Regions from separate parts of the Methylophilus sp. DW102 genome, predicted to be linked through region 1. Evidence: predicted binding sites of a transcription regulator. Region 1 holds the regulator's gene; each other region holds the start of a gene.

Evidence for each region. Region 1 encodes sigma-54, which starts transcription at its own class of promoters, with help from an activator protein. Its sites were predicted from a motif close to TGGCACNNTTCCTGCT; they were not measured.
Region 2: a site for sigma-54 is predicted at 1,487-1,502, ahead of nifH (nitrogenase iron protein). Genes of this name have one in related genera too.
Region 3: a site for sigma-54 is predicted at 1,996-2,011, ahead of AACH41_RS11885 (type II secretion system protein). Genes of this name have one in related genera too.
Region 4: a site for sigma-54 is predicted at 1,484-1,499, ahead of AACH41_RS13930 (TorF family putative porin). Genes of this name have one in related genera too.

Annotation. Positions count from the first base shown of each region.
Region 1 covers NZ_AP029023.1:261,562-264,773, reverse strand. Annotated here, with positions in the region: gene lptA (lipopolysaccharide transport periplasmic protein LptA) at 1-386, shown strand, start outside; gene lptB (LPS export ABC transporter ATP-binding protein) at 395-1,138, shown strand; gene AACH41_RS01185 (RNA polymerase factor sigma-54) at 1,145-2,689, shown strand; gene tyrS (tyrosine--tRNA ligase) at 2,735-3,212, opposite strand, start outside.
Region 2 covers NZ_AP029023.1:864,960-868,171, forward strand. Annotated here, with positions in the region: gene AACH41_RS04090 (NAD(+)--dinitrogen-reductase ADP-D-ribosyltransferase) at 1-99, opposite strand, end outside; gene AACH41_RS04095 (hypothetical protein) at 117-707, opposite strand; gene AACH41_RS04100 (group II truncated hemoglobin) at 741-1,193, opposite strand; gene nifH (nitrogenase iron protein) at 1,628-2,503, shown strand; gene nifD (nitrogenase molybdenum-iron protein alpha chain) at 2,648-3,212, shown strand, end outside.
Region 3 covers NZ_AP029023.1:2,518,607-2,521,818, forward strand. Annotated here, with positions in the region: gene AACH41_RS11870 (prepilin-type N-terminal cleavage/methylation domain-containing protein) at 1-367, opposite strand, end outside; gene AACH41_RS11875 (type II secretion system protein) at 351-926, opposite strand; gene AACH41_RS11880 (GspH/FimT family pseudopilin) at 1,007-1,465, opposite strand; gene AACH41_RS11885 (type II secretion system protein) at 1,478-1,921, opposite strand; gene AACH41_RS11890 (type II secretion system F family protein) at 2,044-3,212, opposite strand, start outside.
Region 4 covers NZ_AP029023.1:2,923,419-2,926,630, reverse strand. Annotated here, with positions in the region: gene AACH41_RS13940 (YifB family Mg chelatase-like AAA ATPase) at 1-1,020, opposite strand, end outside; gene AACH41_RS13935 (accessory factor UbiK family protein) at 1,066-1,314, opposite strand; gene AACH41_RS13930 (TorF family putative porin) at 1,571-2,536, shown strand; gene glnK (P-II family nitrogen regulator) at 2,597-2,935, shown strand; gene amt (ammonium transporter) at 2,951-3,212, shown strand, end outside.

The DNA of each region.
Region 1 (3,212 bases):
ACCCCACCACATTCAAGCAAAAACGTACCGGTAAAGACGAGTGGATGCAAGGCAGTGGTCAACGTATCGAATACAACGCCCGCATGGATAAAGTGCAACTGTATACCAATGCCTGGGTTAAACGTGGTGAAGACATCGTGACCGGGGACTACATCAGCTACGACGCCAACGCCGAGTATGCCGAGGTGATTGGCGGCACCAAAGCCAACCCGAACGGGACGGCTGGCAGCCGCGTCAAGGCCACCATACAGCCTAAAAATAAAACCACACCACCTGTCATTGACAACAAGCCAACCTCTCAACAGGGGTTACGGATGAATCGCTCCTTGCAACTCAAGGTCGAACCTGCCCCTGCCGAAAACACTGGTGAGCAAGGCAAAGAGTAAGCATAAAGATGGAAACCATGGCAGCAGATCAGAACCATTTGCAGGTTAACCGCCTGAAAAAAACCTATCAGGGCCGTACCGTGGTCAAAAACACGACGCTTGAGTTACGCAGTGGCGAAGTGATCGGCTTGCTGGGTCCCAACGGGGCAGGCAAAACCACCAGCTTTTACATGATTGTCGGGTTGGTTGCGCTGGATGAAGGCAACATTACGCTGAATGGCGCCGACGTGAGCCGCGCGCCCATGCATGAGCGCGCGCGCATGGGCCTGGCTTATCTGCCCCAAGAAGCATCCATTTTCCGCAAGCTCAGCGTAACCGACAACATACTCGCCATTCTTGAAACCCGTCCCTATACGGAAGAGCAGCGTGAGGCGAGGCTTGAGTCCTTGCTGGATCAATTGCATATCCAGCACATCCGCAACAGTCAGGCCGTCAGCTTGTCTGGCGGCGAACGTCGACGCGTTGAAATTGCGCGCTGCCTGGCCACTGACCCTAAATTTATTTTGCTGGATGAACCGTTCGCCGGGATTGATCCGATTGCGGTGATCGAAATCCAGAAAATCATCCGCTACCTGAGCAGTCAGAATATTGGTATTTTAATCACCGACCACAATGTGCGCGAAACGCTGGATATCTGTGACCGCGCTTATATTGTCAATGAAGGCGCTGTGTTTGCAGCAGGCACGCCCGATGAAATCATTCAGAATGAAGGTGTGCGTGAAGTGTATCTGGGCAAGAATTTTAGGCTGTAATCCGTCATGAAACAGAACCTGCAATTACGTATTTCGCAAAATCTGGCGCTGACGCCGCAGCTGCAGCAATCGATCCGTTTGCTGCAACTTTCCACGCTGGAACTGAACCAGGAACTGGAAACCATCCTGCAGGAAAACCCGTTACTGGAAATGTCAGACGGTGAAGAAGGCGAGTTTGAAGATAACACACCGCCTCCCCCCACTGTAGAAGCTGAGCCGACAGATGCCAGCTCGTTTGACATGGCAACGCAGCAAGAGATCACCGCACCGGCAGAAAGTCTGCGTGAAGACTTGCACGATGAGCTGGGCGGGAGCGAGAGCGACCTGCCCAATTTAAACGAGGAATTCACGCCGCCAGAGTTTGAAGATGATTATGAAGAGTTTGGCAGCACCAGCAACTGGGACGAAGCCGGACGCAATCATCAGGAAGACGAAGACAGTGACTTTTCCAGACAGGAAACCACCAGCATCAGTTTGCGCGAGCATCTGATTGATCAGATACAACTGGCACATTTATCGCAACGTGACATGAGCCTGGTCAAACTGCTACTGGATAGCATCACTGATGATGGCTATCTGGAGCAAGATCTGCAGGAGATTGTGGAGCACTTGCCACTCGAACTTGAGGTCGAGCTGCTGGAACTGGAAACCGCCCTCAAGCTGATCCAGAATCTGGACCCTGTAGGCGTAGGTGCGCGCGATTTACGCGAGTGCCTGCTCTTGCAACTGACGCGTTTGCCGCAAGAAACGCCACACTTGCAAACCGCCATTGCCATTGCCAAAGACCACCTGGCGCTGCTGGCCAACAAAGACTTTGTCAAACTGCGCAAGGTGCTTGGTTGCGATGAAGCGGTACTCAAGGCGGCGCAGCACCTGATCCGCCAGCAAAACCCCAGACCCGGCAGCGAGTTTTCCAGCTTTAGTCACGATCACTTTATCCAGCACGATGTGGTGGTTAAAAAAATCAAGGGCATTTGGGTCGCCTCTTTAAATGATGGCGTGATCCCCAAACTGCGCATCAACCAGATGTATGCGGACATCCTCAAGCGCAACCGCGAGAGTTCAGGCCAATACCTGCAAAGCCAGATGCAGGAAGCCAAGTGGATGATTAAAAATATCCAGCAGCGCTTCTCGACCATTTTGCGCGTGTCACAAGCCATTGTAGATCGCCAGCGCAACTTCTTTGAACATGGTGAAATTGCCATGCGGCCACTGGTGCTGCGTGAAATCGCCGAAGAACTCGACTTGCATGAAAGCACAGTTTCCCGCGTCACCACGCATAAGTATATGCTCACACCGCGTGGCGTCTATGAACTCAAATACTTCTTTGGCAGCTCGGTGGCCACAGATGCAGGCGGCTCCTGCTCTGCCACCGCTATCCGCGCCTTGATCAAGCAAATGGTGGCCGAAGAAAACCCGAAAAAGCCTTTGTCGGACAACCAGATCACCGACACACTGGCACAACAAGGTATCGTCGTTGCCCGCCGTACCATAGCCAAATATCGCGAGTCCCTGAATATTCCGCCCGCGAACTTGCGCAAAACGCTCTAAACAAAAAAGGCCGCAGATGCGGCCTTTTTTGTTTCTCAGCTCAAATCACCTGATTGTGATCTTGGCAAATTTACGTTTACCCACCTGTGCGATCACTGTCACACCTTTAGTCAAAGGCAGATTCTTATCATCCACCTTGACGCTGTCGAGCTTGACGCCTCCTTGCTGCACTGCGCGCATGGCTTCACTGGTGCTTTCAACCAAGCCCGCCTGTTTTAACAATTGGCTAATGCCGATGCTCTCGCCTTCAATGGTCACTTCAACTTCGGGCACGTCATCCGGGATGCCGCCTTTGGCACGGGTCTGGAAGTCCTGCAAGGCTTTTTCAGCCGCGGCTTGACCATGGAAACGCGCCACAATTTCTTGGGCAAAGCCGACCTTGATATTGCGGGGGTTTGCGCCACTGGCGACTTGCGCCTTCCATTCGGCAATGGTTTCCAGCGTCGCAAAAGAGAGCAAATCAATATAGCGCCACATCAGTTCATCTGAAATCGACATGATCTTGGCAAAAATAGTCTCTGGC
Region 2 (3,212 bases), 600 kb from region 1:
CTGCGGGTGACGGTTAAACGCGACCGAGCCCAGCAATCCGGCCGGAAGACCGACCAGGTTGGTGCTGTACCAGTCTTGCGGGCTTTCTTCCGCCTGCATGCCAGCGAGATGTAGCCTTAAACCGGGCGGTTTTCGTTGGGGTTGCGTACTGGCCCCATCAGCTTCAAGCCTTCCTCATAGCTGATTTCAGGGAAGTTGGCACTGAAGCTCATCGCTTTGGCAATAACGGCATCCAGCTTGGCGCCAGTATCCAGTTTTTTTAGGTCATTTTTTTCCAGGCGCAACAGTTCCAGTAGCTCGTTATATACCGTGGCTTCATCAATGGGCAGGATGTAGAAAGTGCTGCCGTTCATCTTGACCGTGTACTTTTTCAACAGGTCAATATTGTTGCAGAAGACGATATATTTGCCTTCCGGGAGCAGCACGTCTTTGAGTGCATCGACGAGTAAATCCAGATAACCAAATGACAACAGGTAGCCGGTAAAAAAAGGCATGCCGTTTTCGCCCTCCTGCGCATAGGCCATGACCTGGTCGCAGGTGATTTCTGGCGGGCGTGCTTCATCGGCCAGTTGCGGCGCAAACTTGATGGCGAGTTCGCCACGAAAGCCAAAACGTCCAGGCACTTTGGTGGCGTCTTTAAATACCGGATTTTGCAAACGGTTGGCGGCATTGAGTTTGCCGAAAATGGTGCTTTCCATGGTGGTCATTGCAAGGTTCTCCTAAATAAATGAGGCCAGGGGTTACGCTGGCTGGTTACGAATAAAGTCTGCCGTTTTAAAAAAAGCCTGATCGAGCTGTGCCCTTAACGTGGCATCTGTCACCACTTCCAGCAGGGCACGCCGCATGCATAACATCCAGGCATCTCTTTCTGCCTCGCCGATACCAAACATGGCATGTCGCTGGCGCAGGCGGGGGTGGCCGCGTTCACGGCTGTACTCCTTGGGGCCACCCAGCCATTCGATCAGAAACTGCACCAGCACCGCCTTGGTTTCAGACAGGTCTGCCGCATGCATGGCGCGGATTGCGGCAGCTTCCGGTGCCGTGTTCATATGCACATAAAAGCGGTCGACCAGACGGCTAATGACCGCTTCTCCACCGATTTGTGCAAAGTGCGGATTGCCTTGAATTTGCGCGACCGGTTTGTGGCGGCTGGTATCCAGCGCCGGATTAATGGGGGGTAATGGCTGATGCATCCTGACCTCTCTGGGAACTGACAGATAGTCCTGATTCAGCAAGTGTTATACCAACAGCTATGCCAATTGATCTGCAGAAGGCAAGGATCAAGCCTGGATGAGGCTTGGCGGCCAGTTGATGCATGAAGCAACGCATTGAAAGGCGGCTGACCGTATGCAGAAAGGTTTGTTTCATACCGCACGCTGGGCGCCGCTTTTGTCGTGTTTGCGACAGAAAGTATTTAAGGAAATGTCGTCTGCGTTTTTGTAAAAATATAAATATAAATCAAACACTTAACTTTTATTTTTTCTGTTGGCACGCTACTTGCCATAGACAGGCTACATGGCCGACACCCTCCATCGCCTGATAAGAAAAGTGATTAGGTTGCGATTCGGAATCGGAAGATGGCTGCGTATAGCGACGAATTTTTCATTTAAACCTAAGGAGCTTCATTATGGCTGCATTACGTCAAATTGCATTTTATGGCAAAGGTGGCATCGGCAAGTCCACCACTTCTCAAAACACGCTGGCTGCGTTGGCCGAAATGGGTCAGAAAATCCTCATCGTCGGTTGCGACCCTAAAGCCGACTCTACCCGCCTGATTCTGCACGCAAAAGCACAGGACACCGTATTGTCCCTGGCGGCAGAAGCGGGTTCTGTCGAGGATCTGGAAATCGAAGATGTGATGAAAATCGGTTACCGCGACATCCGTTGCGTGGAATCCGGTGGTCCAGAACCTGGCGTGGGTTGTGCTGGTCGCGGTGTGATTACTTCGATCAACTTCCTCGAGGAAAACGGCGCCTATGACGGCGTGGATTATGTGTCCTACGACGTATTGGGTGACGTGGTGTGCGGTGGTTTCGCCATGCCGATCCGTGAAAACAAGGCACAGGAAATCTACATCGTCATGTCCGGCGAAATGATGGCGATGTATGCCGCCAACAATATTTCTAAAGGTATTCTGAAATACGCCAACTCCGGCGGTGTGCGTCTGGGTGGCCTGGTATGTAACGAACGCCAGACTGACAAGGAACTGGAACTGGCAGAAGCCCTGGCAGGCAAACTGGGTACCAAGCTGATCCACTTTGTGCCACGTGACAACGTGGTGCAGCACGCCGAGTTGCGTCGTATGACCGTGCTGGAATACGCCCCGGACTCCAAGCAAGCTGAGGAATATCGTCAACTGGCGCAGAAAGTTCACGCCAACGCCGGTAACGGTACCATCCCAACCCCGATCACCATGGATGAGCTGGAAGACCTGTTGATGGATTTCGGCATCATGAAGAAAGAGGATGAAACACTGATTGGTAAAGCGGCGACTGCAGCTTAATCAGTCTTTGGCAGGGGGCTTTGCCCCTTGCCAACCCCTCCAGAGACGGTTTCAAAAGTTGAGGAGGTTACTTCCGGGCAATTTCAACAATTTTTGAAAAGTTTCTTTTTATCACTGGTTTTTAGTCGAACATAGGAGACAACGATGAGTGCGACTGCTGAAGTAAATGTCAACGGCGCAGAGCTGATTCAGGAGGTGTTAAAAGCCTATCCTGAAAAGTCCGCCAAAAAACGTGCAAAACATTTGAATGTGTATGAAGAAGGCAAATCCGAGTGTGATGTGAAATCCAACATCAAATCGCTGCCAGGGGTAATGACCATCCGTGGTTGTGCCTACGCCGGTTCCAAAGGCGTGGTATGGGGCCCGATTAAAGACATGGTGCATATCTCGCATGGCCCGGTCGGTTGCGGCCAGTATTCCTGGGCGTCACGCCGTAACTACTACATCGGTACCACCGGTATCGACACCTTCGGCACCATGCAGTTTACCTCCGACTTCCAGGAAAAAGACATCGTGTTTGGCGGTGACAAAAAACTGGAAAAAATCATTGACGAAATTCAGGTATTGTTCCCCCTCAACAAGGGGATTACCGTGCAGTCCGAGTGCCCGATTGGTCTGATTGGCGACGACATCGAAGCCGTGTCCAAGAAAAAAGCCAAAGAGTACGAAGGCAAGGTGATTGTGCCTGTACGTTGCGAAGGCTTCCGTG
Region 3 (3,212 bases), 760 kb from region 1:
CAACCACTGAAGGCACCGGGTCGCCAAGTACGTTAAAAGTGTCATTCGCACTGACAAAATCCAGCGTATCCTGCTGGTAGCGGCCGCCAGCTTTGATCGGCACAAACTCTACATAGGAATTATCAGCGGCCACCCAGACGCTATTGGGCAAAGCATTGCGGATATCGCGTGACATACGGCGCAATGAGATATCGGCGCGATCGGCGAGCTCATAATAAGCCTCGGAATTCACATAAGCTAAAACGGAATTTTTGATAAAGGTGACAGAAATGCCACCCAGAATTGCCATCACCACAATAACAATGACCAACTCCACCAAGGTGAAGCCTGATACAGCAGATTTGGGTTGGTTAAATTCTCGGCGCATAACGAACCCTGTATCCAGTCAGCCGGACTGTCGTGTCGGCTGGACCTGTCACCGTAATCACAATCTGTAACACCGCATCGGCTGGCAGCGCAGCAAAAGCGCCGCTCCCGCCCGCCTGAGTAATTGTAACGGATGCCGCGTAAGGATTTAAGCCCGGTAACGCCGTCGCGTTACCAATGCGGCAAATGCCGGCACACCCACCACCGGGCATGGCAAATCCACCATAATCGGCCACATTATCAAAGGGATCGGTCGCGCTGTAACGGCTTTCAGTAGAGGGCGTAGGCCCGTTTAAACTCGCGTTTTGTGGATTGGTACAATCTGCATAACTCGTCGCCGTAGAGGCATTCGTGTCATCCGGGTCACAGAATGTAAAAGGCATTTGTTGAATTTCTTGCATCAGGGATTCAGCAATGGCGATTGCTTGCTTACGCGCCAGCGGATCTGCAGAATGACGTCCCATAAATGAGAGCGCACCGATAACACCGGCGATGGCGGTGGTGACAATCACCATAAACACCACCATCTCCACCAATGAAAAACCTGCTTGCAAGCGCATGCAAGGTTTGCCTGGTTGTCTGTAAGAGTGATGTTTGTTGTGATGCATTGTTATTATCCAGCCTGTCACTGGTGGACTGATCAGTGTATGTATCCGGTGTCCGCCTCAACAGTCACGGTCACAGATTGCGCATTATTTTTCTTGTTGGTCGCTTTATAGTTAACCGTAGAATTAGGCACCACCCGCCCGAGTGCGTCAAAGCCCACGCTTACGTTGTCTGAGGTGATATCCACATTCTTGCTGCTGGTAAATACATATGCAGCAGTCGTCTCAGGATTGATCACTGCCTGATTGCACGCGGTATCGAAACATAAGCTAACCGTATCTGGCACCGCATTATTGAGAATCACATACACATTCCGACGCTGGGCAATCGCTGTTTTTTGCGCATAGCGTAATGTAGATGAAAGTAAACCCGCGTCACCGCGGGTTTCGAAGATATCGCCGTTTGCGAATCTGGGCATTGCCACAGCCACCATAACGCCTGTCAAAGCAATTACCACAACCAACTCGACAAGCGTAAAGCCATCAGATTTCATAAGTACTTTTTGTTAGCCTCCACAGTTACCAGCACTTAAATTTGCAGTACTAACAACACCCGTCGCGGCAGTATAAGTAACTGTACATGTGTTGAAAGTACCCACTTGAAAAGTTGATACTCCGTTATTGTGACTCGCTGTAAATTGAGCATCTAAACTCTGCAATGCAGCAACAATGCCTGCAGCATCAGCGGTAGGATATCCGGAGTTATTTACTGTGACCGCTTGACCATCCATCGTTACTTGCAATGCAGCGGCATTACTACCAGCCGCAACCCAGGAAGCTCTAGCCAAATTAGCAGCAGATCGTAAAGATGCCGCCAGCCCATTTCCAGCAGCAACCCTTGCGTTTGATTGCACATTCACAAATCTTGGCAACGCCGTAGCCGCCAAAATACCAAGCACTGCAATCACAACAACCAATTCAACCAATGTAAAACCAGCTTGTTTTTTCATTACTAAAACTCCTAATCAAAATGCCCTGTCGTTCTTATCCCAGTGGCAGGTTAACACTGCGTTAAATTGTCATTAGCAAATACTATGCCAGACAATTTTGGTCCATTCCACGACACCCAAAACTAGCTACCTTTTAGCATCACAGAACTCATGTCCCAGATTGGTAAAAATACCCCCAATGCAAGCACTAGGACGAGGGCTCCCAAAAAGATAATCAAAATAGGCTCAATCTGCGCACCCAATGTTTTGACGTCATACTCCACATCTGCCTGATACATATCGGCAATTTCCTGCATTAATGTATCCAGCGAGCCTGACTCTTCGCCAACGGCGATCATTTGTAAAACGAGTGAGTTGAACACGCCGGTTTGCGTAGCGGTTCTTAGTATGGTTTCGCCGCGCTCAATGCCAGCAGACATGCTTAGGATTTTTGCTGAAATATAGTCGTTTTCGACTGTTTGTGACACTAGCCTTAAAGCTGACAGAATGGGCAAACCACTGCGTGTAGACAACGCAAAGCTACGGGCAAAACGGGCCATGGTGCCTTTAAAAATAATTTTGCCGGCAATCGGGATACGCATTTTGATACGGTCCCAATTTGACCGACCACTTGCCGTTTTAACATAAGCTTTAAAAGACCAACCTGCGGCGGCTATCATGCCAATCAGCACAAACCAGTAGTTGCGCATAAAGCTTGAAAACGCAATCAGCACTTTAGTGATGAACGGCAAATCAGCATGCATGCTGGCAAACACTTTTTCAAACTGAGGAATCACCATGACGTTGATCACCACAATGGCAATGGCCATGGCGGTAATCACAAACATAGGATATTGCAAGGCTGACTTGATTTGTCCACGCATAAAGCGGTCAAACTCGATATGCTCGGACAGACGCAGAAAAATATTGTCCAGGTTACCTGTGGTCTCCCCCACGCGGATCATGCTGATATAAAAGCCATTGAATACCTTGGGGTGCTCAGTCATGGCAACCGACAATTCACGGCCTGAGTCCAGGCTCACGCGCAGTTGACCCACCACTTGCGCCAGCTTAGGGTTACCTACGGAGCTTTGAATCCCAGAGAGGGCGCGCATAATCGGGATACCGGCTTTAAGCAGCGTATACATTTGCTTGCTGAAAATCATCACCTCAAGACTGGTAATTTTCTCTTCAAACAGGTTAATCGCAACAGCACCCGTTTTCTTGGGCTTAATCTCAACTGGCGTAATTCGGGTACCAATTAACGCGGCGCCCAAGGCATCGGCATCGGCGGCTTCTTGTACCCCAGTCA
Region 4 (3,212 bases), 360 kb from region 1:
AAACTGGGCCGGGAAAGTTGCCTGTCTGGCTGCCCGAGAAATGGTGATATTGCCACTTTCCAGCGGCTCGCGGAGCACCTCCAGCACTTTCCTGTCGAACTCAGGCAGCTCATCCAAAAATAATACGCCGTGATGGGCGAGGCTGATTTCTCCGGGTCTGGGCACACTGCCGCCACCCACCAGTGCCACGGCAGAGGCGGTGTGATGTGGCGCCCTGAATGGCCGCTTTTTCCACTGGCTGGCCGGAAACTGGCCGGTCAGTGACAAAATTGCCGCACTTTCCAGCGCTTCCTGCGTAGTCATGTCCGGCAAAATGCTATTAAATCGGTTCGCCAGCATGCTTTTGCCTGTGCCTGGCGGGCCGCTCATCAATAAACTATGTTGACCCGCCGCGGCAATTTCCAGGGCGCGCTTGGCGCGTAATTGACCTTTGACTTCGAGGTAATCCGGAAAGCTTAACGAGGATTCTGACAGCACCAGCGGGTGAGGGGACAGCGATTGTTTGCCCGACAGATGGGCGCAGACTTCAAGCAAACTATTCGCGGCAAAAATGGAACAGCCCTCTACCAGGCTTGCCTCATGCGCACTCTCCTGGGGCAAAATCGCCGCCCTTTTGTGCGCCGGGCCCTGAATCAGTTGGTAAGTCATCGCCAGGGCGCCGCGTATCGGCCTTAACTCGCCTGTTAGTGCCAGCTCACCAGCGATGACATAGTTGGCCAGCGCTTGTTTAGGTAATTGCCCGGAGGCTGCCAGAATCCCAAGCGCAATCGGTAAATCGTAACGGCCACCCTCTTTGGGCAGATCTGCCGGTGCCAGATTGACTGTAATCCGCCGCGCCGGGAATTCAAACTGTGCGGTTTGAATCGCGGCCCTAACCCGGTCTTTGCTCTCTTTCACTTCGGTTTCTGGCAGCCCGACGATAGTGAAGCTGGGCAGGCCATTGGCGAGATGCACTTCTACCACCACTTCTGGTGCATCCATCCCACTCAGGGCCCGACTGTATAACACGGCCAAACTCATGTAGCACTCCCGCACCAAAGAATGCTAACAATTGTAAATTAAATTTTACTTTATGGCGGCGTTGGCTTGTTCTAGCTGGCTGATTTTTTCTTCAAGCTGTTTTAATTGTTGCTGCGTGCGTGCCAGCAATGCGGCCTGAATATCAAATTCCTCGCGCGAAACAAGTTCCATTTTGGGGAGCATGCCCTGAATTAGTGCATGCAAGTTGGTTTCAAGCTCTGAAATGGGGCTTGAATCAATTAGTTGTTTGATTTTAAAAGATAATTCTTTAATTTTTTCATTTGAAAATAGCATGGCAGGCTCTCCTTAGGGTCACATTCTAGCATGTAAGGCCCTCCAAAAAAGGGGTGTAAATGGTTGATTTTTATGTGTTTTCAATTAAAAACATGTTGTTGTGCTGCTAATGTAAGTATTTAATTTAAGCATTTTAATTAAGATATTGATTTTTAATGTTTATATGGGTTGGCACGTGCCTTGCTTTTAGGTCAATGTTGTTTCATTCTCGTTTACAACAATTTGATCAAGATTTTCACAGAGAGAGGACCTATAAATGCGTCAATCTATTTTGCTCACAGCAGTATTGAGTGCAATGTCATTTGCACAAGTTTCATACGCAGCTGAAGAAGCCAAGGAAGAAGCCAAATCTGACTGGACTGCCACTGGTAACATCGGTGTGGTATCTGACTACTACTTCCGTGGTATTTCACAATCCTGGCATAAGCCAACCGTGCAAGGCGGTATGGATATTACGCATTCCAGCGGTTTCTATACTGGCCTTTGGGGTTCTGGTGTAACACCAAATACTTATCCTGATGCCACTACTGAAATTGATATCTATGCCGGTTATAACGGTACGATTCCAACCGTAGAGAAATTAGGCTACACCGTTGGTATTTACGGCTACCTGTATCCAGGTGGCTCATGGAAAAAATACAGAGGCTCTACTACACTTGATAGTAATGGTAACCCAGACCCAAACAGACCTTTGACGCCAGGGGGTGGGCGTTGGGATACTTACGAAGCAAACGTTGGTATTTCTTATGACTGGATCAGTGCAAAACTGTCATACACTCTGACCGATTGGTTTGGTGCAGATAAGTCTACTGGTTGGAACGGCAGTACTAAGGGTTCAACTTATATTGAGCTGAACGCTGCTTATCCATTGCCATGGTGGGATTTGACATTGATTGCCCACGTTGGACGTTTGGATGTGGCTGGTAAACTGGACACACAGTTCACTACCGATGGAGGTGCAAACTTCCCTAGTAGCTCACTTTCAGGCGCAACTAATCCAGACTACACAGACTGGAAAATCGGCTTAAGCAAAGCATTCAAAATCGGTGCAACAGAAGGCTGGAATGCAGGTGTGTACTGGATTGAGTCTGATAACTCACGCTACTGGGGTTACAGAGGCTACGGCGGCTCAAGCTTTAATGGTAAAGGCACTAACGGCGCAGTGGAAAGCAAAAACCTGAATGATGGCCGTTTGGTTTTAACATTAGGCCGTACATTCTAAGTAAGCAAGTTTTAGATCTGGCGGGCATGTGCCTGCCAGAGTTAACAACGGGAGAAGCAAATGAAATTTGTATCCGCAATAATCAAGCCATTCAAGCTTGATGAGGTGCGTGAGGCTTTGTCCAATATCGGCGTACAAGGCATCACTGTCACTGAAGTCAAAGGATTTGGCCGTCAAAAAGGGCACACTGAGTTGTATCGTGGTGCTGAATATGTCGTAGATTTTTTGCCTAAAGTTAAACTCGAAGTTGCGATCAAAGATGACATGCTGGATCAGGTCGTAGACGCGATTGAAAAAGCAGCCGCAACAGGCAAAATCGGCGATGGCAAAGTCTTTGTCTTCGATTTGGAACAAGTTTACCGTATACGTACCGGCGAAACCGGTCCGGATGCGCTATAAGAAAGGGCTTCTGTTATGAAGAAAATTCTTTCCATATTATCGCTGGTCGCCGTGATGGGTCTGGCGGCAAGCCCAGTCAGTTATGCAGAAGAAACTGTGACCGAAACTATCACAGTGCAAGAAACCGTTTCTACTGATGCGGCACCTGCGGCCGAAGCGCCTGCAGCGGCCGAAGCTGCCCCTGCTGCTGAAGCAGCACCAGCCCCGACGCTGGATGTGGGTAATACCGCGTTTATGATTGTTGCCACTGTGCTGGTGATTTTGATGACGATTCCTG